4 regions of the Sphingomonas sp. LH128 genome follow, and region 2 is predicted to be linked to each of the others. Evidence: predicted binding sites of a transcription regulator. Region 2 holds the regulator's gene; each other region holds the start of a gene.

Region 1 (7,616 bases), on a different contig from region 2:
GCGATGCGCTGCTGGAGGAGATGGCCGAGGGCGGCCGCTATCTGCGGGACATCTACTGAGCGTCAGTGGAAGTCGCGCGAGCGCGGCAGGATGCGCACGTTGCGCGGGTGGCCGCGTGTCGCATGCCCCGAAGTCGGGCGGTTCGGATCGTAGACCGGATGGCGCACCGCGTCGCCCGGCATCGGCTCGGGCTTGAGCGCGGGCGGAGCCGAGAGGCGGGACAGCGCCTCGCTGGCGTCGGTCACGCAGGTGACCATCAGGTGGACGACGCCTTCCTTGCTGTGCTGCACTTCACCGTCGATCACCATCAGCCGCGCGGCCATCACCGCGCGGCGCTGCTTCTCGAACTCGCGCGCCCACAGCAGCGCGTTGACCACGCCGGTCTCGTCCTCGATCGTGATGAAGATCGCGTTGCCCTTGCCCGGCCGCTGGCGGATGAGCACCACCCCCGCGACGCGCACCTTCCGGCCGTCCTTCGCGGCATTGACCCCGGCGCAGGTCAGCGCGCCCTGCCCTTCGAAATGCGCGCGCAGGAACTGCATCGGGTGGCCCTTCAGCGATAGCCGCTGGGTCTGGTAGTCGGCCACGACTTCCTCGGACGGCGCCATCGCCGGGAGCGCGGCGTCGGGTTCCTTCGCCAGTTCGGGTGCATCGAGCGCGGCGAACAGCGGCAGCTGCACCGCCGGAACCCGCCGCGCCTCCCACCCTGCCTGCCGCCGACTCTGCCCCAGCGAGCCAAGCGCATCGGCATCCGCCAGCAGCCGCAAGGCGCGCGAAGGCAGGTTCGCCCGGCGCGCGGCATCTTCGAGGCTGGCGATGGGGGCAACCTTGCGGGCCTTCTCCAGCGCCTCGGCCCAGTTCTCCTTGAACCCGCCGATCTGCCTGAGGCCAAGGCGCAGGATACGTTCGCCTTCCAGCGTGTTGTCCCAGCAGCTTGCGGCGATGTCGATGGGCCGCACCTCCACCCCGTGCTGGCGCGCATCGGCGACCAGCTGCGCGGGCGCATAGAAACCCATCGGCTGGCTGTTGAGCAACGCGCAGGTGAACACCGCCGGATAGTGGCACTTCAGCCATGACGAGACATAGGCCAGCAGCCCGAACGCCTGCGCATGGCTTTCGGGAAAGCCGTATTCGCCGAAACCCTCGATCTGCTTGAAGCAGCCTTCCGCGAAATCCTGCGGGTAGCCGCGCCGAACCATACCGTTGACGAACTTCTCCTGATGCTGGTGGATCGTACCGTTGCGTCGGAACGTGGCCATCGAGCGGCGCAGGCGGTCGGCCTCTGCAGGCGTGAACTTCGCCGCGACGATCGCAAGGCGCATCGCCTGTTCCTGAAACAGCGGTACGCCCATGGTCTTGTGGAGCAGATCCTCCATCTCTCCCGGTGGCCCCGGAAAGACCACCTCCTCCTCCCCCGTGCGCCGCCGCAGATAGGGATGGACCATGCCGCCCTGAATCGGCCCCGGCCGCACGATGGCGACCTGAATGACGAGATCGTAGAGGATGCGCGGCTTCATGCGCGGCAACATCGCGATCTGCGCGCGGCTCTCGACCTGAAAGGTGCCGATGCTGTCGCCGGTGCACAGCATGTCGTAGGTCGGCTTGTCGCCCTGCGGGACGGTGGCCAGTTCCAGATCGCGCAAACCGTGATCGCGCAGGAGGTCGAAGCTCTTGCGGATCGCCGTCAGCATGCCGAGCGCCAGAATGTCGACTTTCATCAGGCCGAGCGATTCCAGATCGTTCTTGTCCCACTCGATAAACGTGCGGTCCTCCATCGCCGCATTGTGGATCGGCACCAGTTCGTCGAGCCGCCCTTCGCTCAGCACGAAGCCGCCGACGTGCTGCGACAGGTGGCGCGGATAGTTGAGCAGCCGCCCGACCATGTCGCGCAAGCGCTCCACCTGCGGATTACCGGGGTCGAAGCCCGCCTCGGTCAGCCGCGTTTCGGGAAGTTCGTCGCCGCCCCAACTGCCCCAGACGGTGCCCGAAAGCCGCGCGGTGACGTCCTCGCTCATGCCCAGCACCTTGCCGACTTCGCGGATGGCGCTGCGCTGGCGGTAGCAGATCGTGGTCGCGGCGATCCCGGCGCGCTCGCGGCCGTAGCGACGGTAGATGTACTGCATCACTTCCTCGCGGCGGGAATGCTCGAAATCGACGTCGATGTCGGGCGGCTCGTCGCGCTCGGTGGAAAGGAAGCGCGTGAACAGCAGCTTTTCCTGCACCGGGTCGATCGGGGTCACGCCGAGGAAATAGCAGACCAGCGAGTTGGCCGCGCTGCCGCGTCCCTGACACAGGATCGGTTTCTCCAGACCGCGCGCGTACTGCACGATGTCGTGGACGGTGAGGAAGTAGTACGCGATCTTCTGTTCGCGGATCAGACCGAATTCCTCGTCCAGCGTCTCCTGGTACTTGGGCGGCAGGCCATCGGGGAACCACTTGCGCGAACCCTCCATGACGAGATGTTCCAGCCACGGCTGCGGCTCCCAGCCTTCGGGGACAGGTTCGTGGGGGTATTCGTACTTGAGATCGTCGAGGGTGAATTTCACGCAGGCCATGAGGTCCTGCGTCGCCGTCAGCGCCTCGGGGCAGGCGCGGAAGAGGCGGGCCATCTCGGCAGGAGGCTTGAGGTGCCGCTCGGCATTGGCGGCGAGGCGGCGGCCGGCGGTCTGGACGGTCAGTCCCTCGCGGATGCAGGTGAGGACGTCCTGCATCGGGCGGTCCTCCGGCGTCGCGTAGAGCACGTCGTTGGTGGCGATCAGCGGCACGCCCGCGCGGGCGGCCAACGCCATGCGCTGCGCCAACACTCGCGCATCGCGGCCCGCGCGCGGCATCGTGGCGGCGAGCCATAGCTTCGGCGTCAAACCGCGCAGGGTGGCGAGCAGCGCTTCGTCCGCGTCCCCATCTCCCGGCATCACGATCAGCGCCAGATCCTGCGCGTGCTCGGCAAGGTCGCTCAGATGCAGCTCGCACTCGCCCTTCTTCGCCTTGCGGTTGCCCACGGTGAGCAGGCGCGTCAGGCGGCCCCAGCCGTGGCGGGTCATCGGGTAGGCGACGACGTCGGGCGTGCCGTCGGCGAAGACCAGCCGCGCGCCGACCAGCAGGCGCAGCCCGCTTTTCGCCCGGCCCATCTCCTTCCATGCGCGATGGGCGCGGACCACGCCCGCCACCGTATTGCGGTCGGCGATGCCGATGCCGGCCATGCCCATCGCCAGCGCGCGCGCGACCATCTCCTCCCCCGGCGAGGCGCCGCGCAGGAAGCTGAAGTTGGTTGCGGTGACCAGTTCGGCGAAGTTCACGGGAACAGGCCGTGGAGATACCAGCGCGGGTCGGGTTTCTCGCTGAACAGGCCGTGGCGGAAGATCCAGTAGCGGCGGCCCGCGCCGTCCTCGATGCGGTAGTAGTCGCGCGTTTCCCCCGCACCTCCCGGCATGTGGCCGCCGCGTTTCAGCCACCATTCCGCGCCGATCCGCTCCGGTCCCTCGGCCAGCGTGACGTCGTGGAGGCGGCCCTTCCAGCGGAAGCGCTGGGGCGGGCTGTCGGGGACACCGGCGATCACCTCGACCGGTTGCGGCGGGTCGAGCAGCAGCAGCGGGCGGGGCGGCATGTCTTCGGGCTCCGGCCATGCGGCACCGCGCAGGCGCAGCGCAGGAACCAGCGCCTGCGCCTTCTCGGGCAAGTGGCGGTCACGCGGGATCAGGCGGCGCACGCTGTCCTCGCCCAGCCGCACGCTGAGCTGGTCCACCAGCGCCGAAACATTATCGGCGTTTTCTTCCTTGCCGCTCTCAAGCAGGATCTGGCGCGAGGGCAAGTGATCGGCGTGGAGCACCGCCAGGGTGATCGCATCGAAGCCGAAGCCGGGGTCGAGCGGGTCGGAAAGCGTGTCGATCCGCTCGCGCAGCAGGCGCATGACGGCGGCGGGATCGCGCACCGCAAGGCCCGTCTCCACCACCAGCCGCCGCCGCTGGTTGTCGCTGCGGTGGAGCGTGACCGCCCAGCGCCGCCCGCCCAGCTGGCGCTGCTCCATCGTGCGCCCGGCCTGCGCGAGCATGTCCTCGACCACCTCCAGCGCATCGTCGGTGCGGCCCAGCGGTTCGGGAAAGCGCGTCTCCAGCCGGATCGGCTCGGTCAGGCGGACGGGGATGACCGGGCTGCCGGTCTCTCCCAGAATGGCGCGCAGGCGGCTGACCGCAAGCTCCCCGAAGCGCGCCGCCAGCCCCGCCATCGGCCGCGCGGCAAGGTCGCCCAGCGTCTCGAGGCCCGCACGGCGCAGGCCGGAGAGCGCGCCCTCGTCCAGTTCCAACGCGGCGACCGGGAGGGTGCGCACGTCAGCCCCTCCACCGAAACGCACAAGCGCGCGGGCGGCGGCGGAATGGGGCGCGAGGGCGTGGCGGGTAGTCGGACCGACCTCCTTCACCACGCGGCGCACCAGCGCCTCCTCCCCGCCGAACAGGTGCGCGCAGCCGGTGACGTCGAGCAGCAGACCATCGGGGGCATCGAGCGCGACGAGCGGGGTGAAGGCGATCATCGCCCCCGCCAGCTGCTCCAGCACCCGCGCGTCGGCGATGGGATCGTGCGGCGCGATGGCAAGGTCCGGGCTGCGCGCCCGCGCATCGGCGAGGGTCATGCCGGAAGACAGGCCCTGCCGCATCGCGGTCACGTCCACGGCAGCGAGGCGCAGCGCCTGTCCATCGCGCGCGACGAGGGCCTGCGGGGCGTCTGTGTCAGGCAGTACGCCGGAGCGGCGCGCGCGCTCGCACGGCAGAAAGGGGAACCACAGTGCCAGGTAGCGGCGGCCCGCGCTCTTCGGTGCTGGGCCGGGTATCGAGGGGGAGTTCGCGGAAACCACCATGGTCTTCATTCCATTCCAGCCGCCAGCGCTGCCCCGCCGGGCCGCCGCGTCTGCGTACGAGTTCGACGAGCAGCGTCGCGGCCCCCGGCGCGCGCATCTCCAGCGGGGTCGAGGGGGCGCTGGAAACCGTCCAGCGGGTATGTGCGGCGCTGGAGCGGGGCTCGGCATCGCCGCGCAGGATCACCACCGGGATGCGCGAGCCTTCCGCCGCAAGGATCAGGCGGCGACTGGCGACGAGGTCGTATTCGCGCATCGCCCCCCAGCTTTCCATCAGTACCGCCGCCGGACCGCTGCTGCGCGCCGCGTCCAGCCCCGCGCGCAGCAGGGCAGCATCATTACGGGCATCGACGATCACCAGCCGCGCCGGGTCCACGCCGAGCGCGCGCAGCCCCTCACCGCACGGCACGAGGCCCGCGCCCTTGCGGCGGGGGCGTAGCAGGAGGACGGGGCGCGCCTTCTCTGCGTCCACCATGCCGAAGGCGAAAGCCAGCGCCGAGGCCCAGTCCTCGGCCTCTGCATGGACCTCGTGCAGCTGCGCCCGGGCGAGGCGTGGGAGCGTGCCCGGGGGCGGATCTTCGATACAGGCGGGGGCCTGAGGGCGGGACATGGGACGGGCCTTACGAATCGGGAATTATGTTCTTCTTATGTTCCCATTCTGGAGGCAGGTCCACACCGCCGTTCGATCCCCGCCGGAAAGGCCGTAAGCACATCCCGTCATCCCCGCGAAGGTGGGGATGACGAGGATAGGTGGATAATCGCGCTAATTGGGGGTCAAGCGATTGCCGCGATTGCCTTCATTCTCAGCCCCGCGAACCGTTCCACCGTGTCTGCCGCCTCGCGCACCGGGCAACGCGTGCCGAAAGTCGGCGTGCCGTCAGCCAGCCACGCGATGCCGTCGATGGTGTAGGTCATGCGCTCGCGCTGCTGCTGGACGTAGTCCCCGTGCGCCGCGAAGGCGCGCTCGATCGCGGCAACGGGGTCGGCGTCGGGGGCGATCACCTCGCCGAAGTGCCACATCGCGTAGTCCTCGCTGTCCTGCCAGTCGACGCCCTTGGCATCGACGAACAGGCACGGGCGCGGGCGGACGAGGAATTCGTAGACCTGGCTGCTGACGTCGCCCACGTAGAGGTCCGCGCCCAGCGTATAGGTCATGTCGTTGCAGCGCGGCGAGCCGAGATCGACGGTGACCTGCCCCGGGATCGCCAGCGCCTCCCACGCGCGCCGCTTCGCCGCCGACCATCGCTTCGCCAGCCGCACGTGCGGCGCGACGACGAGGTTGTAGCGCCCGTCCGCCGCCACTGCCGCGATCAGCCCCCGCCCGAACGCCTCGATCGAGGAGAGCTTCTTCGAGAAGTGCGGGTTGTAGAGGATCGTCGGCCGCGCGTTGTCGAACAGCGGTGGCCGGGCCTGCGCATTATCGAGCACGGCGGCCAGCTTGACCGGGCCGGTGACGGTGCAGTCCTGCGCTCTCACGAAGCCCGCTTCGACGAGGCGATCGCGGTCCTTGCGGCCCGCCAGCATGACGTGATCGAACAGGCGGAAGCGCGGCTCGAAACCGACCGCGCGGTCGCCCGCTCCGTGGGGGATGTGAAGGATCGGCGGGCAATCCCCCGGCAGGCGCTTGAGCATGGTGGAGGTCCGCTCGGCGCAGAGGATCACCGCCGCATCGCGCAGCCGCTTCGCCCAGAGCGTAAGCCGCACGAACTTGTGCATCGAGGCCGGCAGCAGCGCAGTGACGGCGGGCAGGCGCATGACGACGATCTCGGGCGCCGCGCCCTGCCCTGCATAGGCCATGGCCGCCGCCACTTCGGCCTCGGCGGAAACGAACAGGCGTACCTGCCCCGGATGACGGCGGGCAAGCTCACAGGCGACCGGCACGATATGGCCGAACTGATGCGCGCCGCCGATGGCAAGCACGTGGATACGGGAATGGACGTTCCGGGAGGGCATTGCGCCTCGTTACAGCAGTGATGTGGAGCGACTCTGGAACATTCGTGCAGATTTGCCCATGTCCGTCCGAACGCGGCGATGGCCAGCGTCGGGGATAATCCCGGTCGCCGCAGGCAGATGCTTCTGGTCGAAAAAGGATACGAACAGCTGATCCCCCTCTTGCGAGGGGAGCCCGAGGGCCCTGATCAGTGCTGTTCGAATACTGCCTGGTGCGGTCGAGAAGACTCGAACTTCCACGGGCTTTCGCCCACAACGACCTCAACGTTGCGCGTCTACCAATTCCGCCACGACCGCTAAATCTTGGAGCTGGATTTGCATCCGCTCCGGGGCAGGAGCGCGCCACTAGCGCACGAATCCGGACCCGGCAAGTGAGTCTTGCAGATTATTTTCATCCAGCGTCATTTTCCTTCCTCCGGACCGAGAATGCGCCGCTTCATTCGGTGGATGGCCAGCCACACCCCCGCAAGCACCAGCGGCGCCAGCAGCGCGGTGCCTACATGGGCGTGAATCCTCAGGCCCAGTTCCTCCACGCCTTCCAGTACCTTGGCGATCAGGCCGAGCGCGTAGTAGCTCACCGCGACGACCGAGAGCCCCTCCACCAGCTGTTGCAGGCGCAACTGGCGCGAGGCGCTACGCTCCATCGAGGCGAGGAGCAGGCCGTTCTGGTTCTCGATTCGCGTCTCGATTCGCACCCTCAGCAGCGCCAGTGCCTGCGACGTGCGCTGCGACAGCTGCTCGGCCCGGCGGCGATGCGCGGCGCAGGTCCGCACGGCGGGCAGAAAGCGGCGCTGGGTGAAGTCCGCCAGCGAGACTTGCC
Region 2 (7,616 bases):
GAGCGGCTTCGGCCATGACGCTTCGCCCGGCAACGCGATCAAGGTCCGGCTCAACGTTCCCGGCAAGGGATCGACGACCGGGATCGCGGTCGGCGATCTGGTGGCTTTCCGGGCACGGTTGATGCCGCCGGCGCCGCCCATGCTGCCCGGCGCCTACAACTTTGCGCGCACGTCCTGGTTCACAGGCATCGCCGCGAGCGGTTCGGTCACAGGTGAGGTGAAGGTCGTCCGGAAAGGCAAGCGAAGCGAGTGGGGATTGCTGGATATCCGACAATCTTTGACGAACCATATTCGCGCCCGCATCGGGGACGAACGAGCGGGCATCGCCGCTGCATTCGTCACCGGCGATCGCGGCGGCATTACGGAGGCTGACGACCAGGCCATGCGCGACTCGGGGTTGGCGCATCTGCTCTCGATCAGCGGCCTGCATGTCAGCGCGATGGTCGGGGCGGTCTATCTACTGGTCATCCGGTTGCTGGCGCTGTTCCCGTGGGTGGCCCTGAGGGTGAGGCTGCCGGTCGTCGCGGCCGGTGCGGGGGCCGCTGCAGGCGTCGCTTACACTTTGCTTTCCGGGTCGGAAGTTCCGACCGTTCGGTCCTGCATCGGCTCCCTCCTGGTCCTGATCGCACTGGCTTTGGGGCGGGAGCCCTTGTCCCTGCGCATGCTTGCGGTGGCGGCGTTCTGCGTCCTGTTGCTCTGGCCGGAGGCGGTGATCGGGCCGAGCTTCCAACTGAGCTTCGGCGCGGTCCTGGCGCTGATCGCCGTCAGTACGGCCAAGCCCGTGCGGCACTTCCTTGGACCGCGCGACGAAGGGCTTGCCATGACCGGGCTTCGCCATCTTGCCCTCCTGCTGCTGACGGGCGTGGTCATCGACCTCGCGCTCATGCCGATCGGCCTGTATCATTTCCACCGCGCCGGAGTGTATGGAGCGCTGGCCAACGTGGCGGCAATTCCGCTGTCTACCTTTGTCGTGATGCCTTTGCTGGCTTGTGCATTGGTCCTCGATATCGCCGGGCTGGGCGGGCCGGTCTGGTGGCTCGCCGGAATCTCGATAGACCTGCTGGTCGGCCTGGCCCGCTGGTTCGCGTCGAGACCGGGCGCTGTGAACCTGCTTCCCGGTACAGACACCTGGGCATTCCTGCTTTTCGTCGCGGGAGGTCTGTGGATGGGCCTTTGGAGCGGCCGCATTCGCTGGGCCGGGCTACCGATCGCCTCGGTCGGTGTGTTCTTGCTGGCGACCGCACCGGCGGCGGACATTCTGGTGTCCGGAGATGGTCGTCATGTCGGGCTGGTCGAAGATGGCGGGAAACGGCTTTACCTGCTTCGAAACAGCGAAAGCGGCTACGCCCGGGACAATCTCATGGAATTCGCCGGGATCGAGGCCGATCCGGTCACGTTCGACAAGTTCCCGGGTGCTCGCTGCAACCGTGATTTCTGCGCCTTGCCGGTCAGACGCTCCGGCACCACATGGCATGTGCTGGTTTCGCGGGGCCGCGATGCCGTTGCGGAACGGTCGCTCGCCGCTGCATGCGAACGCAGCGACATCGTCATATCGGATCGCTGGCTGCCGCGCAGTTGCAAGCCGCGCTGGTTCAAGGCCGATCGAGGATCGCTTGGGCAGACCGGCGGGCTGGCGGTATATCTGGGCAAGGCCCGTATCGATACGGTAGCCCAGACCCAAGGTGAACACGGCTGGTGGCGTCCCCGGCCTGTTCACCGTTACAGGAATGCTCCTGCGCCGCGCAAATCGCAGTAATTACCGGTTGCTGCTGCGCCAAGGCCTTCATGGCGCAGCGTGGCCGTGTCAGTTGTACCGTCGAAGCAGGCCGGCGAGCTTGCCTTGCACTTCCACTTCGTCCGCACCGTAAATCTGCGGTTCGTAAGCGGCATTTGCGGGATCCAACCGCACCATTCCCGCCTCGCGCCGAAGGTACTTGAGGGTCGCCTCTTCCCCGCGGATCAGGGCAACGACGATCTCGCCGTCGCGAGCGGCATTCGTGCGCTTCACGAGGGCGAAATCACCATCCAGAATGCCCGCTTCGATCATCGAGTCGCCGGAGACCTCGAGCGCGTAATGCTCGCCGGAGCCAAGCAGGGCGGCAGGGACAGGCAACATGGACTGTCCTTCGAGAGCCTCGATCGGCACACCTGCGGCAATACGCCCGTGCAGCGGGATCTCGATAACGTCGTTGGCGGCTTCGACGGAACGACGCGGCGTCTGCGGACGCGCCATTCCATCATTGCTGTTCGCTGCAGAAGGACGCAGGGCCTTGCTTCCCGTGTCATCGGCCTGGCGCAAGACTTCGAGCGCACGTGCACGGTTGGGAAGGCGGCGGATGAAGCCGCGTTCTTCCAGTGCGGAAATCAGCCTGTGAACACCGGACTTGGACTTGAGGTCGAGCGCCTCCTTCATCTCCTCGAAGCTGGGGGAGATGCCTGTCTCCTCAAGCCGGACCTGGATGAACCGGAGCAATTCGTGCTGCTTGCGCGTCAACATGTCGCTGCCTTCTCGTGACCTCCGAACCAGGCAAACCCTGATCGCGTTTGTTCTGGTAGTGAACATTGAGGGAACAATCAAGCAACCAATTGCCGATACTTCAGGCAATACCGCCGTTCTGGAGCAAGTATATCCGGACTTCTTCGCCAGCCTGTGCCGGACCGGCCAGCGCCGGCCGATCGACCAGTACGTTGCTTGCCGCCAGGGACGACAGGGCGCCGCTGTCCTGCAGTGGGCTTACCGTCACATTTTCTCCGTCCCACCAACCGCGCAGGAATTCCCGGCGACGGCCGCTTGGGTGCAGCGGCATGGCCAGCCGGGCTGTCAGCCGCATGGGCAAGGGGCGCGCAGCCCCCTGCATCGCGCGCAGGACGGGGAGCAGGAAATGGTAAGCGGTGACGTAGCTGGAGACCGGATTGCCCGGCAGGCCCAGCACGATCTGACGGCGTCCTGCCACGTCGCGGGTGGCGACTAGGATTGGTTTGCCGGGCTTGATCGCGACACGCCAGAAATCGATGCCCGCGCCCCAGCTTTCGAGTGCCGGACGAATGAGGTCGTGATCGCCGACCGAAGCGCCGCCGCTCGTTACGATGAGGTCGGCATCGGCGGATGCTTCGAAAGCGGAGGTTATTGCCTTGATCGTATCGGGCACCGGGCCGATCCGCCGCGCATCCACGCCCAGCGAACGCGCCATGGCCGTCAGCATCGCGCCGTTGCTGGCGGGAACCTGGTGCGGTGCACAGCGCTCCGGATCGGAGGCGAGTTCGTCGCCGCTGTCGATCACGGTCAGGCGCGGTGTGCGATGCACGGGAAGATGCGTATGGCCGGCCGCGATCGCCAGCGCCATCTGCGCGGGCGCGATGTGCAGACCAGCGGGCAGGACTTCCGCGCCCTGGGCAAAATCCATCCCGCAATGGCGGATGTGCTTGTGCGCCGGTGCGGGCGGCTCGCCCGAAAGTATCAGGTTCGCGCCCTCGCGTGTCAGGTCTTCCTGAATTATGACGGCCGCCGCGTCGGGCGGCAGCATCGCGCCCGTCGAAATTCGGACTGCCTCTCCTTGCGAGAGCGGGCCGGCATAAGGATGCCCGGCGGCACTTTCACCGACGATCCTCCAGGGGCCGCGCAGATCGCCTGCCGTGACGGCGTAGCCGTCCATGGCTGACAGATTTGCGGAGGGCTGCGTGCGTCTGGCGTGCAGCGGTTCAGCCAGGTAACGGCCGAGCGCGCCTTCGATATCGACACGCTCTATCGACAGCGGGGTGACGAGCGCGAGGAGGCGAGCTTGTGCCTCCTCCAGAGAGAGCGGCGCGGAGCCGTTTATTCGGCCCATCCGTCCATCTTCCAATGACCTGATTTACCGCCGATTTTCTCGACCAGGCGGATGTCTCCGATCACCATGCCCTTGTCGAGCGCTTTGGCCATGTCGTAAATTGTGACAAGTGCGATAGAAGCTGCTGTTATCGCTTCCATTTCTACCCCGGTGCGACCGGTCAGCGAAGCCTTCGCGATGACGCGGATAGCATTATCCTCGAAAGCGAAGTCGAGGTTTACGGCATCGAGCGGCAGCGGGTGGCACATGGGGATGAGATCGGCCGTCCGCTTGGCCGCCATGATGCCAGCAATGCGCGCGGTTCCAAGCACGTCACCCTTCGGAGCATTCCCGGCGCGGATCGCGGCAAGGGCATCCGCGCTCATGGAAATGCGTCCGGACGCCACGGCGATGCGCTGCGTCTCCGCCTTAGCGCCAACGTCGACCATGCGCGCGTTGCCGTCCGGGTCGATGTGGGTGAGGGACTTGCTCATCGCGAACCCATGGCGTTCAGGCTCCGGTTAGTAGCGCGCGCGTGGCTGCCTCGATGTCGTTCTGGCGCATGAGGCTTTCGCCGACGAGGAATGTCCGGGCGCCGCACGAGGACAGGCGTACCAGATCGGCATGGATGTTGATGCCGCTTTCGCTCACCAGCAGCGTGCCTTCCGGCGCCAGCGGGGCGAGGCGCTCAGTCGTGCCGATATCGGTGGCGAAACGTCGCAGGTCACGGTTGTTCACGCCAATAAGGCGCGATTTCAAACGACTTGCACGCTCCATTTCAGATTCGTTGTGAACTTCGACGAGGCAGTCGAGGCCACGCTCGATCGCAGCGGCTTCGATTTCCGCCATCAGTACGTCGTCCAGTGCGGCGACGATGATGAGGATGGCATCGGCACCGATCGCGCGCGCTTCGGCGACCTGCCAGGGATCGACTATGAAATCCTTGCGGATCACCGGAAGGCTGCAGGCGGCGCGGGCCTGGATGAGGAAATCCTCGTGGCCCTGGAAGTAGGGAGCATCAGTGAGCACGGACAGGCACGCGGCGCCGCCCCGCTCATAGGCGACCGCGTGCTGTGATGGCTGGAAGTCGCTTCTGATCAATCCTTTGGAAGGCGATGCTTTCTTGATTTCTGCAATCAAGGCGTAGCCGGTCGCGGCTTTGGCGCGCAGTGCCGCCTCGAAGCCGCGAGGGGGCGTCTGCATGGTAGCGCGGGCATCGAGATCGGCGATCGTGGCCAGCGGCTTGCGGGCGGCGACTTCCTCGCGCTTGGTATCGCAGATTTCGGTAAGTTTATCGGACATGGAATCCTCGTCAGGCGCGGGTTGCCGCGATCCAGCAGTCGAGCAAAGCCTTGGCGAGGCCCTTGTCGATCGTTTCTGCCGCTTCTTCGACGCCCTCGGCCCAGCTGTCCACTTCACCCGCCACCAGCAGCGCGCCTGCGGCATTGAACAGGACGGCGTCGCGATAGGCCCCGGGAGCGCCCATCAGCAGGTCGTTGAGGGCACGGGCGTTGTAGGCGGGGTCGCCGCCGCGAATGGCATCGACTGCGGCCGTCGGCAAACCGGCATCCTGCGGAGCGACGCGGCGCATCGACAGTTCCCGGCCGCGAATGTCCGCGACTTCGTTGCCGCCTGCGAGGCTCAACTCGTCGAGGCCCTCGTCACCGGAAATGACCATCGAGTGCTCGGTGCCAAGCCGCAGCAGGGCATCGGCGTAGATCGGCACATAAGCCGGGCGCGCGATGCCGACGAGCTGGCGCGAGACTTGCGCCGGGTTCGCCAGCGGCCCCATCAGGTTGAAGATCGTGCGGCGGCCTAGCGACTTGCGCAGCGGCATGAGCCGACCCATCGTCGGGTGGTGGCGCGCGGCGAACAGGAAGCCGATGCCGATTTCGGCGAGCGTGGATTCCGCAGTCTCGACGGCGCGGTCGAGGTTCAGCCCCATCGCTTCGAGGGTATCGGCGGCGCCCGCTTTGGAACTGGCAGCGCGGTTACCATGCTTGGCGACGGGGACGCCCGCAGCCGCGACCACCAGAGAAACGGCGGTCGAGACGTTGAGGGTGTGGAAGCCGTCGCCGCCGGTGCCGCAGACGTCGATGGCGCCTGCGGGCGCCTTCACCGGGATCATCCGCTCACGCATGGCGCGGGCCGCGCCCGCGATTTCGCTGGCGGTCTCGCCGCGATCCGACAAGGCGACGAGGAACTCGGCGATTTCGGATTCGGGCATTTCGCCGTCGAGGATTGCGGCGAAGGCGGCCTGCGCCTCGTCCTCGGCGATCGGGTGGAGGGGGTCGGGAAGGGTCATGCGCTCAGACGTTCCGGCAGTTTGGCCTCGATACCGCAAGTACGCAGGAAGTTCGCGAGCATGGCATGGCCGTGCTGGGTGGCGATGCTTTCCGGGTGGAACTGGACGCCGTGGATCGGCAGGCTCGCATGGCGGAAGCCCATGACATGGCCGTCGTCCGAGCGGGCGTTCACCACCAGCGTCTCAGGGATATCCTCGACGATCAGCGAGTGATAGCGCGTCGCGGTGAAGGGCGAGGGCAGCCCGGCGAAGACTCCGGTGCCGTCATGCGTGACAGGAGAGGTCTTGCCGTGCATCAGCCCGCCGCGCACGACCTTGCCGCCGAAATACTGGCCGATCGACTGATGGCCGAGGCACACGCCGAGGAGCGGCATCCCCGCGTCCGCTGCCGCGCCGACGAGGTCGAGGCTGATGCCCGCCTCGTTGGGGGTGCAGGGGCCGGGCGAGATCAGGAAGCCCTTCGCACCGCTGGAAATGGCCTGACCTGCGCTGAGCGCGTCGTTGCGCACGACTTCCACTTCGGCGCCCAGTTCCATCACGTAATGGACCAGGTTCCAGGTGAAGCTGTCGTAATTGTCGATGACGAGGATCATGACTTCGCCTTTGCGCTTTTCTCGACGACGATCAAGGGGCCGAGCGGAGGGCCGCCGTCGACGCGGCCATGTTCGGGGTCCCAGAGCGAGGATACGCTGCCGTCAAGGAACAGCGCATTGTCGCATTTCAGCGCGTCGCGGAAATAGCGCGCGAGCTTGCCGAAGGATACCGGCTCGTCGGAAATGACGAAGTGGGCGCGGCCCTTGTCATCGATGCCGACGCCGTTGCGCAGTTTCAGCGATTTGCCGTCCTCGTCGATCTTGGGATGCAGCTTGCCGGAGATGACCAGCATCGGGCCGGACTGTGTGCCGAAATCGGGACGGTCGGTGACGGACTTTGCGAAGTCGTCGCTGGCGCGGACATGCCAGTTGCCTGCCGCGTCGCCGTAGAAGACGCCGTTGGGGCTGAGGTGGAAGTTGCCCCAGCCTTCGTTGGTATTGAGGGCATGCTGCTTCTCGCCGTTCTCGACGTAGTAGCCGATCGGCTTGCCATCGGCGTCGAACATGCCGCCGTTCATCGCGAAGGCAACTTCGTGGCTGCGCGCCGGGCGGTCCACCGCGAGTTGCGAGAGGCTGCGATACGGCGCGCCGCCCTTGGGGCCGAGGACGGTGTGAATGGTGTGACGACCCGGCACGGCGGTACAGTGCGTGAAGCTGGCGCCCTCGAAGCTCGCGCCCTGGCATGGCGGAGGCGGCGGGGCGGACGGCTTGGCGGCGGGTTCTTCGGAGGAGCAGGCGGCGAGGATCGCGCAAGCTGCGAGGGCTAGTGGCGTTCGCATGCGATCAGATACGCTTGACCTGACACCGCCCGAAGCCTTCGCGAAAGCTGTCGAGAATGTCGTTAGCGACCTGATCCTTGGGCAACCATATCATGGTACAACCAGCTTCAGGCTTGGCGAGAAGAAGTCGTGC
Region 3 (7,616 bases), on a different contig from region 2:
GCGTACATCGAATTGTACATGGTCGGCACCGCGTGTTGCAGCTGCGGGTGCGTCTGCATGACGTGGTAGCCTTCCATGAAGGCTTCCATCGCGATCTTCCAGTTTGCCGGGAGCACGGTGCCGTAGCACCACTCCGCGCGCAGCTTGTGGAGGTTGTGTGCTTCCAGCCGCTCCGCCAACGGGCCGATGCTCTCGCGAACGGAGGGCGCGTCGTCATCGTGGTTGATCCATACGCAGCCGCCGAAGACTTCGGCGCGGCAGGGGATGAGGTTGATGTCGTCCTCGTCCAGCTGGCGCTCGGAGAACAGGTGCTTGCCGTAGACCATGGTGTTCTCGCCATCCATGTTCCAGCGCCAGCCGTGGAAGGGACAGACGAAGCCCGATTTCGCGCAGTTGCCATGCGCCGTCGCGTGCGAGGAGCCCAGTGGTGATCCCCCCGCGAAGGGTACGCCGCGGTGGCGGCAGGCGTTGTTGAAGGCCTTCACGCCGGTCCTGGTGCGCACGATGATGACCGATCTGCCGACGTTCTCGTACTCGATCCAGTCGCCGACCTCGGGAATCTGCTCCTCGCGGCAGGCCATCTGCCAGACGTTGGGCCACAAGTGGTCCAGCTCGGCCTGGTAGAATTCGGGGTCGTAGTAGCGCTTGACCGGGATGCGTTCGGGATCGTCGATCGGGAACGGCACCGGCCGCAGGCCGCCGTCTGCTGATTTGAGCACTTCCCAATACCTCTCGCTGTTACTCTCGTTCGTATTGAACCAGTGTATAGCGTGAGGAGCGGGAGGCAATCACCACCCGGCTGACGGTAATCGCGGGCGCGGTAATTGGAGGCGATCGAGAGGGCGAGGGGGCTTCGACAAGCTCAGCCTGAGCGGAATTTAAAGACCTGATCTCGATACCGCTCAGGCTGAGCTTGTCGAAGCCCCCGCCGATAGCGCGCACCTGCAAGCCGTCCGCGACGACGAATCCGTCACGCCGGCTTCACGAAGCTGTCGAGCACGCGCTTGTTGCCCGCCTGCTCGAACTCGATCTCCAGCTTGTTGCCTTCCTGCGCCATCACCGCGCCGTAGCCGAACTTCTCATGGAAGACGCGCGCGCCCACGGCGATGTCGGAGCGCGGCTTGGCGGCGAAGCTGGCGGCGGAGCGGGTGCTTTCGACCACGCGCTTGGGGCTGGCGTCGTATTCCTTGGCGGCAGCGCGCTGCCAGCCGGGGCCGCGCGTGACGATCCGCGAGGGTTGCATCCGCGCCACGTCGGCGAAGGGATCGGCGTGCTCCGACCACTGCGCCCGCCACAGCGAGGCGCCGCCCGACAGCGTCGTCTCGGAATCGACGTGCTCCTCGGGCAGTTCGGCGATGAAGCGCGAGGGGATCGAACTGGTCCACTGGCCATAGATGCGCCGGTTGGCCGCATGCAGGATCGTGCACTTCTTCTTCGCCCGCGTGATCGCGACATAGGCGAGGCGGCGCTCCTCCTCCAGGCTGGCGAGGCCGCCTTCGTCGAGCGAGCGCTGCGAGGGAAACACGCCTTCCTCCCAGCCGGGCAGGAACACGTTGTCGAATTCCAGCCCTTTCGCCCCGTGCATGGTCATGATCGTGACCTTCTCCTCCTCGGCCGCGTTCTCGTTGTCCATGACGAGGCTGACGTGTTCGAGGAAGTCGCCGAGGCTGTCGTATTCCTCCATCGCGCGCGCCAGTTCGACGAGGTTCTCAAGCCGCCCGTTGGCCTCGGCGGTCTTCTCCGCCTGCAGCGCGTCGGTGTAGCCGCATTCGTCGAGCACGGTGCGCAAGAGGTCGGCGGGGCCTTCGGTGGCGGACAAGTCGCGCCAGCGCGCGAAGTCGCGCATCAGCGCGAGGAAGGTGTTGCGCGCGCGGGCGGGAAGTTCGTCGGTGTCGGCGATCTCGATCGCGGCGTTCGACAGCGGGATGCCGCGATTTCGCGCCAGCCGGTGCAGCGCCTCCAGTGCCCTGGCGCCGAGGCCGCGCTTGGGGGCGTTGTAGATGCGCTCGAACGCGAGGTCGTCGGCGGGCTGGGCGATGACGCGCAAGTATGCCAGCGCGTCGCGGATCTCCGCGCGTTCGTAGAAGCGGAAGCCGCCGACGATGCGATACTTCATGCCGATGGAGATGAATCGGTCCTCGAATTCGCGCGTCTGGTACTGCGCGCGCACGAGGATGGCGATCTGGTCGAGCGGGGCGCCCTGACGCTCCAGCCGCTCGATCTCGTCACCGACGCGGCGGGCTTCCTCCGGCCCGTCCCAGACGCCGACGACCTGCACCTTGTCGCCCGCGTGCCGCTCGGTCCACAGCGTCTTGCCGAGGCGCTGGGTGTTCTCGTCGATCAGGCCCGAGGCGGCGGCGAGGATCTGCGGCGTGGAGCGGTAGTTCTGCTCCAGCTTGATGACCTTGGCGCCGGGGAAGTCCTTCTCGAAGCGCAGGATGTTGGCCACTTCGGCGCCGCGCCAGGAATAGATCGACTGGTCGTCGTCGCCGACCACGCAGATGTTCTGGCGGCCCTGCGCGATCAGGCGTAGCCACAAGTACTGGACCTGGTTGGTGTCCTGATATTCGTCCACCATGACGTACTTGAAGCGGTTTTGGTACTGCTCGAGCACATCGCGGTGGGTGCGCAGGATGTTGAGCATGTGCAGCAGCAGGTCGCCGAAATCGCAGGCGTTCACCGCCTTCAGCCGGTCCTGATAGAGCTTGTAGAACTTCTGGCCCTTGCCGTTGGCGTAGCTTTCGTTCTCTCCGGCGTCGAGGTCCTGCGGGTTCAGGCCGCGGTTCTTCCAGCGGTCGATGCAGCCCGCCAGCTGGCGCGCGGGCCAGCGCTTCTCGTCCAGCCCCTCGGCCTGGATCAGCTGCTTGAGCAGGCGCAGCTGGTCGTCGGTGTCGATGATCGTGAAGTTGCTCTGCAGGCCCACCAGCTCGGCGTGGCGGCGCAGCATCTTGGCGGCGACGGCGTGGAAGGTGCCGAGCCAGGGCATGCCCTCCACCGCCGGGCCGATCAGGTGGCCAACCCGCTCGCGCATCTCGCGCGCGGCCTTGTTGGTGAAGGTGACGCACAGGATCTCGCTCGGCCACGCAAGGCGGCTGTGTACGAGATGGGCGAGGCGGCGGGTCAGCGCCGCCGTCTTGCCGGTGCCCGCGCCCGCCAGCATCAGCACCGGGCCTTCGGTGGTCAGCACGGCCTCGCGCTGGGGATCGTTGAGGCCGTCGATCAGCGGATCAGAGGAGGGGGCTTGCAGGTTGTTCACCGTGAACAACTAGGGAACGGCATGGCCCGGTGCAAGCCCGGTTCGTCGCAGCGGAGGAACAATTGCCGGTGCGCTTCGTCGTTCGATCACAACGAAGACATAAACGGAGAGTGAGAAATGCGTAAAGTTCTGCTCGCCGGCTCTGCTGCCCTCAGCTTGTTGGTGGTCCCCGCCGCCATCCATGCCCAGAGCGACCCTGCCGCCCCTGCCGCTTCCGAAATGCCCGCCGCGCCGCCATCTGCTCCGGCTCCGGCCATGCCGCCTCCGGCCGCCTCCAGCGCGGCCGCGCCGACGCTCACGCCCGAGCAACAGGCCACGTACGACAGCTGGACCCCGGCGCAGAAGTCCGATTACGAAAGCTGGCCGAACGACTACAAGGTCTATTACTGGACGCTGAGCATGGATCAGCAAAAGGGCTATTGGGCGCTGACGGCCGACCAGCGCGGCCAGATCTACAAGATGACACCCGAACAGCGGCAGATGGCCTGGAATTCGGTGCTGCAGCAGCTCAAGGGCGAGACGCCTGCGACGCCTCCGGGGCAGGCCAACCCTCCGGGACCGGGCGTGCCGACCGAAGGCGTCCCCGATCCGCAAGCCGCGAACCAGGCCGCGCGCCCGGCGATGCCGGCGGATGAGACCTATCAGGGCGGTCCGTACAAGGGCGCGCTGACCCCGCCGCCTGCGACCGCGATGGACAAGACCTATCCGGTCTGCAGCAAGACGGTGACCGATGCCTGCCGCAATCGCGGCGGGAAGTAGGACGCGTAAATTCCTTCCCGAGACAAGCTCGGGGAGGAATTTGCAAACAAAGCCCGTCATCCCACAAAACCCGTCATCCCAGCGAAGGCTGGGACCGCTGGCCTGTTACGGCCAATTATCGTCAGGACGCCCTGCTGAGGGTTGGGCTTTACACGACCAGCGGTCCCAGCCTTCGCTGGGATGACGGGGTTGTGCGTGCAGTTAGCGCACGCGGAAACGCCCGCTGGCGAGTGCGGGCATTACGCCGGGGAATTCAACGCAACCGAAGTGAACATCGGGTCGGCGTCGGGAGCGTCCAAGCAGGGACGCGGGGTTTTGTTTTCCGTGAAGCTCTGGCGAGCGGCCGGGTAACTCACGGTGCAGCCCGGCTCGACCTGTATTCCATCGGAAAGTCCCATGTGGCCGTCGTTAGGGTTCGCATCGTTATCGGCCGAAGGCTATCCGGGATGGCCGTCCCAAGTCCTGCCGTGTGTCGCAGGAACGTATGGACGGCGTTTCCGGTAGCGCAGAGACAGTCCGGGTCTTCGAACGGACGCGTGGTTTGCGTAGCTACGGCTGAAACCGCATCCCGGCCCACGACGCCGACCCGATACACCGGAGCGACGTGATCATTCGCCGCTCCGGATGCTGGGCTATATAACCCATGTGGTTATATTTGTCAAGGACGAGCGCGCTCAGAACCGGTACGACAGGCCCGCGCTCAGCACCCACGGGTCGAGGTCGTGCTTCGTTTCCAGCACCTTCGCCCCATCGGCATAGAAGCTGGCGGTCGGCTTGATGAAGTACTTCTTGGCATCGAGCGTCACGCCGTAGCCGCTCTGGCCGAGCGCGATGTCCACGCCCGCCTGCAGCGCGACGCCGAAGGAATTGGACATCTTCACCTTGTCCACGCCGAGCGCCTGCGCGGTGGCGCCGGGCTTTTCGTCGAACACGAAGAACAGCGCGGGGCCGGCGCCGACATAAGGCTTGATCGGGGTGCCGGTGTCGAGGTGGTACTTGGCGGTCACGGTCGCGGGCAGGATCAGCACGTGATCGACAAGCCGCGTGCCCGCAAGGTCCGCCGCACCGCCCACGTGATGTTGGGTGAAGCAGCAGATCGTCTCGACCGAGACGGCCTTGGTGAAGAAATACTCGACCGCGAGGGTGGGCACGACGTTGTCGTTCGCCTTCGCGTCGACGTCGGTGACGCCCATGCCGGTGAGCGTGGTGGCAAGGCCCGAATCGATCGACTTGACCTTGTCGATCCCGCCGTCCGGCAGCACTGCCGTGCCCAGCACCTTGACCTGAAACCTGCCGTCCGGGCTTCCGGCCATCGCGGGCGTGGTGAAGGCAGTGGCCGCAAGCGCGGCGGCGAGCAGGGTGATCTTGCGCATATCGCTGTCTTTCGAATGACCGCCGGGGCTGCACCATGCATGTCCCCCCTCTTGAGCGGCCCTTGCGGTTTGCGCTTCATGCAACCGGGATGAATTGATCGGGCGCAAGTCGGGGAGAATTTTGCTGTCGCCCCGTCGTCCCGGACCTGATCCGGGACCGGTGGCTGTCTTTAGGCGCGTGCTGCCCGGCGGGGGCTTCGACAAGCTCAGCCTGAGCGGGACTGATAACCTCTCCTCTCAACACCGCTCAGGCTGAGCTTGTCGAAGCCCCTGCTGCGCGCACCGCGAGGCGGGCCGTTCACGGCCAGCGGTCCCGGATCAGGTCCGGAACGACGAGGGTTTTTGATCCCCGTCAATGCGACTCCCGGCTCCAGCGCCCAAGGCGGACCCTGATCAGCAACTCATCTCGAAAAGAGACAGCTTATGGTTTCGGTGCTGGCGCGGGCAGGCGTGTGGCTTGCCGTGCTCTTCCTTGCCGTGATGGCCTCCGCGCTGGCGGTGGATCAGGGCTTCGCCATCCACATGGGGATCGTCGCCATCGCGGCGATGACCGCCTTGTGGTTCACCTTGCGCGGCGCCGACTACGACGGCATCGCCCGCGGCGTGCTGCGCTTCCCCGATCAGGGCCGCTATGACGACGACCCGATCCGCTGGGGCATGATCGCCACGGTGTTCTGGGGCATGGCGGGCTTCCTCGCGGGCGTGTTCATCGCCGCGCAGCTGACCTGGCCCTGGCTCAATCTGGAGCCCTACCTCAACTTCGGCCGGGTGCGTCCGCTGCACACGTCGGCGGTGATCTTCGCGTTCGGCGGCAATGCCCTGATCGCGACGAGCTTCTACGTCGTCCAGCGCACCTGCCGCGCGCGGCTGGCCTTCCCCGGCCTCGCCCGCTTCGTGTTCTGGGGCTACCAGCTGTTCATCGTGCTGGCCGCCACCGGCTACCTCCTCGGCATCAGCGAGGGCAAGGAATACGCCGAGCCCGAATGGTACGTCGACTGGTGGCTGACCATCGTGTGGGTCTGCTACCTCGCGGTCTTCGTCGGCACGATCGTCAGGCGCTCCGAGCCGCACATCTACGTCGCCAACTGGTTCTACCTTGCCTTCATCGTCACCGTGGCGATGCTGCACGTGGTCAACAACCTCGACCTGCCTGTCAGCCTGCTGGGCTCCAAGAGCTACCCGCTGTTCGCGGGCGTGCAGGGGGCGCTGGTGCAGTGGTGGTACGGCCACAATGCGGTGGGCTTCTTCCTGACCGCCGGCTTCCTGGCCATGATGTACTACTTCGTGCCCAAGCAGGCCGAGCGGCCGGTCTATTCCTACCGACTGTCGATCATCCACTTCTGGTCGCTGATCTTCCTCTACATCTGGGCGGGGCCGCACCACCTGCACTACACCGCGCTGCCCGACTGGGCGCAGACGCTGGGCATGGTGTTCTCGATCATGCTGTGGATGCCGAGCTGGGGCGGCATGATCAACGGCCTGATGACGCTCAACGGCGCCTGGGACAAGGTCCGCACCGATCCGATCATCCGCATGATGGTGATGGCGCTGGCCTTCTACGGCATGAGCACCTTCGAAGGCCCGGTGATGAGCATCAAGAGCGTCAACTCGCTCTCGCACTATACCGACTGGACGATCGGCCACGTCCACTCCGGCGCGCTGGGCTGGAACGGGATGATCACCTTCGGCGCGATCTACTACCTCGTGCCGCGCCTGTGGGGCCGGGAGCGGCTCTACTCGCTGCGCATGGTGAACTGGCACTTCTGGCTCGCGACGCTGGGGATCGTGTTCTACGCCGCCAGCATGTGGGTGGCGGGCATCACCCAAGGCCTGATGTGGCGCGAATACGGGGCCGACGGCTACCTCGTGAACTCCTTCGCAGACTCCGTGGCGGCGCTCCATCCGATGTATGCGCTGCGCGCCTTCGGCGGCGCGCTCTACCTCGCAGGCGGGGTCATCATGACGGTCAACGTCTGGGCCACGATCCTCGGCAAGCTGCGTGAGGAAAAGCCCCTGCGCGATGCCGCCTACGACGCGGCGCAGGATCGTCCGATTTCTGGCCGCCCGATCCTCGCGAACTGACGACGAACAGGGACAAGAACCATGACCACCATCGTCGAACGCCACAAGACGCTCGAGAAGAACATCACCCTGCTGGGCATCTGCGCGCTGGTCGTCGTCGCCATCGGCGGCATCGTCGAGATCGCGCCGCTGTTCTGGATCGACAA
Region 4 (6,024 bases), on a different contig from region 2:
CCTTCTGGATCATGGCGTAGACGTCGGGGTCGTCGCTTTGGAGGTCGGCAAGGCCCACCTTAAGGCCCTTGCTCTCCTCCAGCATGGTGAAGGCCCGGTTCATGCAGCCCAGCATGCCAAGACCCAGCACATCGACCTTCATCATCCTGAGCGCATCAATGTCGTCCTTGTCCCACTCGATGATCTGGCGATCGGCCATTGCGGCGGGCTCGATCGGGACAAGGTCGTCGAGGCGATCGTGCGTCAGGACGAAGCCGCCGGGATGCTGGCTCGATTGGCGCGGCACGCCGATCAGCTGGCGCGCAAGGTCGAGCGTCAGGCGCAGCCGCCGGTCGGACATGTCGAGATTGAGTTCCTCAGCCTGCTTCTCGCCCACGCCTTCGGCCGACCAGCCCCAGACCAGGCCCGCAAGTGACGAGGTCAGGTCCTCGGGCAGGCCCATGGCCTTGCCGACATCGCGTACCGCACCGCGCGCGCGGAAACGGGTGACGACCGCCGTCAATGCCGCCCGGTCACGCCCGTAGGTATCGAATATCCACTGGATGATCTCCTCGCGGCGCTCATGCTCGAAATCGACGTCGATGTCGGGGGGCTCGCGCCGCTCGCCCGAGACGAAGCGCTCGAAGAGCAACTCGTGCTTGATCGGATCGATCGAGGTGACGCCGAGCACGAAGCAGACGCAGGAGTTCGCCGCCGATCCGCGCCCCTGGCACAGGATGCCCCGCCGCCTCGCCTCTGCAACGATCGAATGGACGGTGAGGAAATAGGGCGCGTAGTTCAGCTCGGCGATGAGCTTCAGTTCATGCGCGATCTGGTCACGGTAGTTCTGCGGCGGATCGCCGCCGAACATGGCGCCCAGCGCCTCGTGCGCCATTGTCTCCAGCGCCTGCTGCGCCGTCAGGCCCTCGATTACCTTCTCCTGCGGGTAGTGGTAGGTAAGATCGCCGAGCGAGAATGTGCAGGCATTCGCGATATCGATGCTGGCTCGCAGGGCATCGGGATACGCAGCGAAACGGCGCTGCATCTCCTCTGCCGATTTGAGCGCGCGATCGGCGTTGACCTCGCGGCGATAGCCAAGGTCGTCGACTCGGCAATTATGCCGGATCGCGGTCACCACATCCTGCAGCAGCCGGGCATCGGGCGCATGGTAAAGCACGTCGCCGGTGACGACGGCGCGCACTCCGGCCTCCCTCGCCTGGCGCGCCAGCGCGTCGATCCGCACGGCATCGCCCGGGCGGCGGCGCTGGAACAGCGCCATATGCGCTCGCCTGCCATAGACGGATCGGAGATCGGCGAGCGCCGCAGCATTATCCGCATCCGCCTCGTGCGGCAGGAGAATGGCGATCACGCCCTCGGACCAGGCTTCGAGTTCGGGCCAGTGCAGCAGGCAAGCCCCTTTCCCCGCCCGGCGCTTACCGATAGTGAGGAGGCGCGTGATCCGCGACCACGCCTTCCGGTCAGTCGGGTAAAGGAGCAGCCGGCGACCGCAGGACAGATCGACCCGGGTTCCGGCGATGAGGCGTACCCCGGTGGCCTTCTCCGCCTCCCAGGCGCGGACCACCCCGGCGACACTGCCAAGGTCGGCAATGCCGATGGCGGAATACCCGAGCTTCGCCGCGACCGAGAACAGCTCGTCCGGGCTCGACGCCCCGCGCAGGAACGAGAAGTGCGTGAGCACCTGGAGTTCGACGTAGGCGGTCATGCGAAGACCCCGTGCATCCACCACGAGAGATCGCCGGTCTCGCCGGCAACGCCGTCGCCGCGGCGGAACACCCAGTAGCGCCCGCCCCCCTCGTCCTCGACCCGGTAGTAGTCGCGCACGGCCCAGACTTCACCGTTGCGCCGCCACCACTCGCCATGGATGCGCTCGGGCCCGTCGCCGGCCACGACCGTGTAGGACCGTCCGCGCCATTCGAAACGGCGCGGAGGCTGATCGGGCAGCAGTGCGATGACGCGCGACAAGGGCTCGGGCCGCGCGAACAACCGCACCGGCCGCTGCCACGCCGGCCAGGAGCCGGCTGTCGCGATCGGGCTGGTCGGCCTCACGGCACGTTCGGGCACATGGCTCTCGACCGGCGCAATGCGGAAAACCGCGCCCGGTCCGATCCTGCCTGCCACGACGTCGACCAGGCGCGCCGGATCGCGCAGCGTACTTTCCCCAGCGAGGATCGCCCCCAGGTTCTCGGCATCGAGCGGCTCGGTATGCGGCGCCAACAGCCTGAACTGTTCAAGACCCATGCCAGGATCGATGCGCTCGATTCTGAGCTTCAGGAGGCGCAGCAGGTGCGCCACCTCACGGCTCGGCCGGGAAGTGCCGATCGTCACCACCTGCTCGCCGCCGTCGATCCGTAAGGCGCAAAAGCGCAGTGAGCGCGCGCCCAGGCCTTTGCGCTGCAGCACCTCTGCCAGATCCCTCAGCAGGTCGTGCATGACCTGAGCAATCGCTTCGGCCGTGCCGATCGGTTCGAGCAAACGACGCTCGACCGCCGGGGTGACGATATCCTCACGCGGCGTGATCGGCTCGGCCTTCCCGCCGAGCGCCTGATCGAGCCGATCGATGGCGGCGAGACCCAGCCTGCGTGCCAGGGGCCCGCGCGCGACGGGCAGCAGGTCGGCAATCGTCTCGAAGCCGAACTTGCGCGCGGCGACGAGAGCGCCGCTTTCGAGGCGCAGCGCCGCGACCGGTAGCGGCGACAGGGCTTTCAGCACGCCGCCCTGTGGGATGATGGCGATGTCCTCGCGCCCATAGCGGGCCAGCGCGTGCGCGGCGCCCGCGGTCTCGGCAATTGCGATGCGCGCGGTGAACCCGGCGCGGCGACAGAAGGCCTGCAGCCGCTGGCAGAAACGCTCCTCCCCGCCATGCAGGTGCGCGGCGCCCGTGAGGTCCAGCCAGATGCCGTCAGACGGCGAGACCGCGGCGATCGGCGACCAGCGGCGGATGCCGAACAAAGCGAGGCGATCGAGCAGCGCCTGGTCGGCCTCGGGCTCGGAGGCGCGGAAGTCGAGATCGGAGACGAGCGCGCGGGCATGGGTTGCCACCATGCCGACATGGATGCCCAATGCCCTTGCCGCCGGACAGGCCGAAACGATCTCGTCGCGCCGACCGACCTTGCCGATCAGCGCCAATGGGGCAGCCATGACCGGCGGTGCATCGCAGACCTCTTGCGCGACCACTGAAGAGACCGTTCGCCTGAACGGATGCTCTGCCGTCTCGGAGCGCCGTCCGAGCTCTCGCATCGGCGGCCTCGCGTGCAGCGGCAGCGCCGCGATCTCACGCTCGACATCCAGGCGTGTGCGGTCCTCCCCCTGGACGGCCCCCTGCCCTGCTGCGTTCTGCCGCTCGCGTGCCCACCGGGCACCCGGCCGCCATCCGCCGCCGCGAGGGACCGAGCAGGCACCAGGGTTGTCGTCGACGGGAAGCTGGAGTGCGCGCGGCTCAGGCCGCGGCGCGGCGAACCGATCCTGCCGTCTCAGCCGCTCGATGGCCAGGAACGGCAGGAACAGCGAGACGACCCGTCGCATCGCACCCCTCCACAATCAGGGAAAAGCCTTCGCCGCCGCGCTGGCGTGCGAGTTCGACCAGCCAGCGCGGGCGCCCGACTCCCGCGATGCCGAGCAGTTCGGACGGTGCGCTGGCGATCCGCCAGCGCGTCCAGGCCGCGGATGGATCGGCGAGCGGGTCACGATCCCGGCCGCGGTGACGCCGCAGCAGGAGCACCGGGATGTCAGCCTCGGCGGCAGCAAGCTGCAGGCGGCGGGTAGCTACCATCGAGACCTTGCTGGCTTCGGCGACCACGGCGGCCGGCGTTCCATCGCGTACAGCATCCTCGACCACGGCGAGCAATACTGCATCGTCGCGCGGCTGTGCATGAATGACGTCGGCGGAAGCCAGGCCCGCCTGTTCGAGGCCGGGGGCATAGAGGTCATTGCGGCAGCTGACCCACAGGACCGGCGCTGCGGCCAAGCGGGCTTCGCGCGCAGCGATGCCGGCCAGGAAAAGCGTGGCCGCCGCGTCATCGACCAGCGAGCACGTGAGCGCAGCGGCCTCGTGCAGGGCACCTGCGCGCAAACCGCCGGATCCGAGGCGGCCATCCAGAGCATCGATACCAAAAGGCATGGTCCGATGATCAGCCAGCGGGGTCGCCAGCGCGCGGAGGGCATCGATGCCCGGATGCGTAAGCGATGAAACCAAGGACATGGTGATTCTTTGAAAGACTCAGAAATGTTACTCTTATGTTCTCACCTGGAGGCCGGTACGGTCAACCGGTTTGATGGACGAGCGGATAGCGACATGGGGACAAGCCTGTGCACACGGCGCATACCTGCGGGCTTCGCAAATCCTAAGCCGCCCCTCACTGTTGGTTTGGAGGCGGCATAAAGGAATGCGTATGGGAACAAACCGGATGGGCGAACGATGCAGTTCAAGTTCAAGGTTCGATGACGATGACACTGGGAAATTCCTGCGCGGCGTTCAACGACGAGGAGGTCGCGGAACTTCGCGGCATTGCAAAAAACTACCGCGAGGCGAGCGGGCCGGTGGTGAAGCTGTCGAACATGCTGGGCAACAAGATCGAAAGCGCGCTCAGCAAAGTGCCGGAAGGCTGGCAGGCCGCCGCCGCGCAGGCGACCGACATAGCGCTGCGCACCTCCTACGCCGCCGCCAGCGGGACGCAGGCCGAACCGGAATCACGCAGCTACCTCAACACCGTGCTCGCCAAGTGCGCGGGAGACCGCTGGCATCAAGTCGCATCGTCGGTCAGCGGAGCCATTGGCGGCGTCGGCGGCCTGACGACGCTGGCGCTGGACCTTGGCGTGACAACCACGCTCATCCTTCGCTCGATCCAGGAGATCGCGCTCGGCTATGGCGAGGACATCGAGGACGAGGCCGTCCGTCTGCAATGCATTGGTGTGTTCGGCTTCGGCGGCCCGCTGAGCGAGGACGACGACGTCGACACCGGCCTTTTCGGCGCGAGGCTGGCGCTGCGCGGCAAGACGCTGGAAGCGATGCTGCGCGTCGTCGTCCCGCGTCTGCTGCCCACCGTCACCGCTGAAGCCGCAGCCAAGTCGGTGCCGCTGGTGAGCGCGGCGGTCGGCGCGGTGCTGAATCCAGCCTTCACTTCGTATTACCAGAAGATGGCACACGTCCACTTCCGCCTGCGCAGGCTGGAGCGCGATCACGATCCCGAGACGGTGCGCGCCTGCTTCGAGCGGGTCCTGACCGACATTCGCCACCAAACACACAAACCGAAGGGCGAATCCAGATGAAAGCGCCGGCCTCCCGACACGCCTGTATCGTCTGTCCTGGAATTTTCCCGGATGTAAGCTGCGAGACAATCTTTGCCTTACGTCCCAGGGCAGGAAAATCATCGCGCGTTTGAGGCCGCCAACACCTCGACCCACCCCACCGAACGCGAAGCCGCTCGCCTGCAGTGCCAGGCCCGCTTCCACAACCAGCGCGCTGGCGAGATCAACGATCTCGGCAGCCGGACAGCCTATCAGCAGTTTGAAAAGCCGTACTGATAACGATTGACGGCGCCGGTTTCGGCGCCGTCACGATCCGTCACCGCACCAGCGCCGTCTGAGAGCGCAGGCGGCTGATGCGCCCACGCGACGTAAAGCAGCTCCCTCCCCAGCCCGCTTGCGGGCTACGCGGTAGCGCTTGTCAGTCGCGTGCGACCATGAAAGGATTTGATCATCCTCGGCCTCTGGCTGCCAGCGGGAGAAACTCGATGGATGACGCGCTTGAGCCATTACCGCCTTGCACGCAACCGGTCTTTACCGTTTGTCTCGATGGCGACATTCCCTCGTTCATGCCTGCCGCGGCGCCAGCCGTGCAAAAGCGCCCCTCGCTTTCGGAATTGTTCGCCCATCTCATGGCGGCTGCTGGATGCAATGTGATTGCGGCACCTGCCTCAGCCGCTCATCCACCTTCAATCCATGACGGTTTTGGGGCGCTCATGGAGGCAAGCAACCAGTTTCTTGTAGGTCCTGGTATCCCTCTGGCAGAAGCGTTCTGGACCCATG

What was found. Region 2 encodes LexA, which represses DNA repair genes until DNA is damaged. Its sites were predicted from a motif close to GTTCCNCNCTTGTTCT; they were not measured.
Region 1: the regulator LexA is predicted to act here: its motif matches at 5,485-5,500, upstream of LH128_RS33555 (ImuA family protein).
Region 3: the regulator LexA is predicted to act here: its motif matches at 3,259-3,274, upstream of LH128_RS04685 (ATP-dependent helicase).
Region 4: the regulator LexA is predicted to act here: its motif matches at 4,225-4,240, upstream of LH128_RS13250 (ImuA family protein).

What each region holds. Positions count from the first base shown of each region.
Region 1 is NZ_ALVC01000220.1:19,496-27,111, forward strand. It holds gene LH128_RS17775 (PepSY domain-containing protein) at 1-59, shown strand, start outside; gene LH128_RS17780 (error-prone DNA polymerase) at 63-3,296, opposite strand; gene LH128_RS34640 (Y-family DNA polymerase) at 3,293-4,822, opposite strand; gene LH128_RS33555 (ImuA family protein) at 4,722-5,456, opposite strand; gene LH128_RS17790 (hypothetical protein) at 5,621-6,799, opposite strand; tRNA gene LH128_RS17795 (tRNA-Leu) at 7,007-7,093, opposite strand; gene LH128_RS17800 (DUF3422 family protein) at 7,198-7,616, opposite strand, start outside.
Region 2 is NZ_ALVC01000449.1:11,087-18,702, reverse strand. It holds gene LH128_RS27805 (ComEC/Rec2 family competence protein) at 1-1,756, shown strand, start outside; gene lexA (transcriptional repressor LexA) at 1,805-2,497, opposite strand; gene LH128_RS27795 (molybdopterin molybdotransferase MoeA) at 2,598-3,827, opposite strand; gene moaC (cyclic pyranopterin monophosphate synthase MoaC) at 3,815-4,300, opposite strand; gene trpC (indole-3-glycerol phosphate synthase TrpC) at 4,317-5,108, opposite strand; gene trpD (anthranilate phosphoribosyltransferase) at 5,119-6,111, opposite strand; gene LH128_RS27775 (anthranilate synthase component II) at 6,108-6,704, opposite strand; gene LH128_RS27770 (phosphodiester glycosidase family protein) at 6,701-7,483, opposite strand; gene LH128_RS27765 (YcxB family protein) at 7,488-7,616, opposite strand, start outside.
Region 3 is NZ_ALVC01000047.1:4,135-11,750, reverse strand. It holds gene LH128_RS04690 (aromatic ring-hydroxylating oxygenase subunit alpha) at 1-719, opposite strand, end outside; gene LH128_RS04685 (ATP-dependent helicase) at 971-3,256, opposite strand; gene LH128_RS04680 (hypothetical protein) at 3,374-4,015, shown strand; gene LH128_RS04675 (OmpW/AlkL family protein) at 4,690-5,388, opposite strand; gene ccoN (cytochrome-c oxidase, cbb3-type subunit I) at 5,812-7,470, shown strand; gene ccoO (cytochrome-c oxidase, cbb3-type subunit II) at 7,492-7,616, shown strand, end outside.
Region 4 is NZ_ALVC01000155.1:536-6,559, reverse strand. It holds partial or broken gene LH128_RS13260 (PHP domain-containing protein) at 1-1,702, opposite strand, end outside; gene LH128_RS13255 (DNA polymerase Y family protein) at 1,699-3,522, opposite strand; gene LH128_RS13250 (ImuA family protein) at 3,437-4,198, opposite strand; gene LH128_RS13245 (EcsC family protein) at 4,438-5,265, shown strand; gene LH128_RS13240 (hypothetical protein) at 5,338-5,520, shown strand; gene LH128_RS33405 (hypothetical protein) at 5,730-6,024, shown strand, end outside.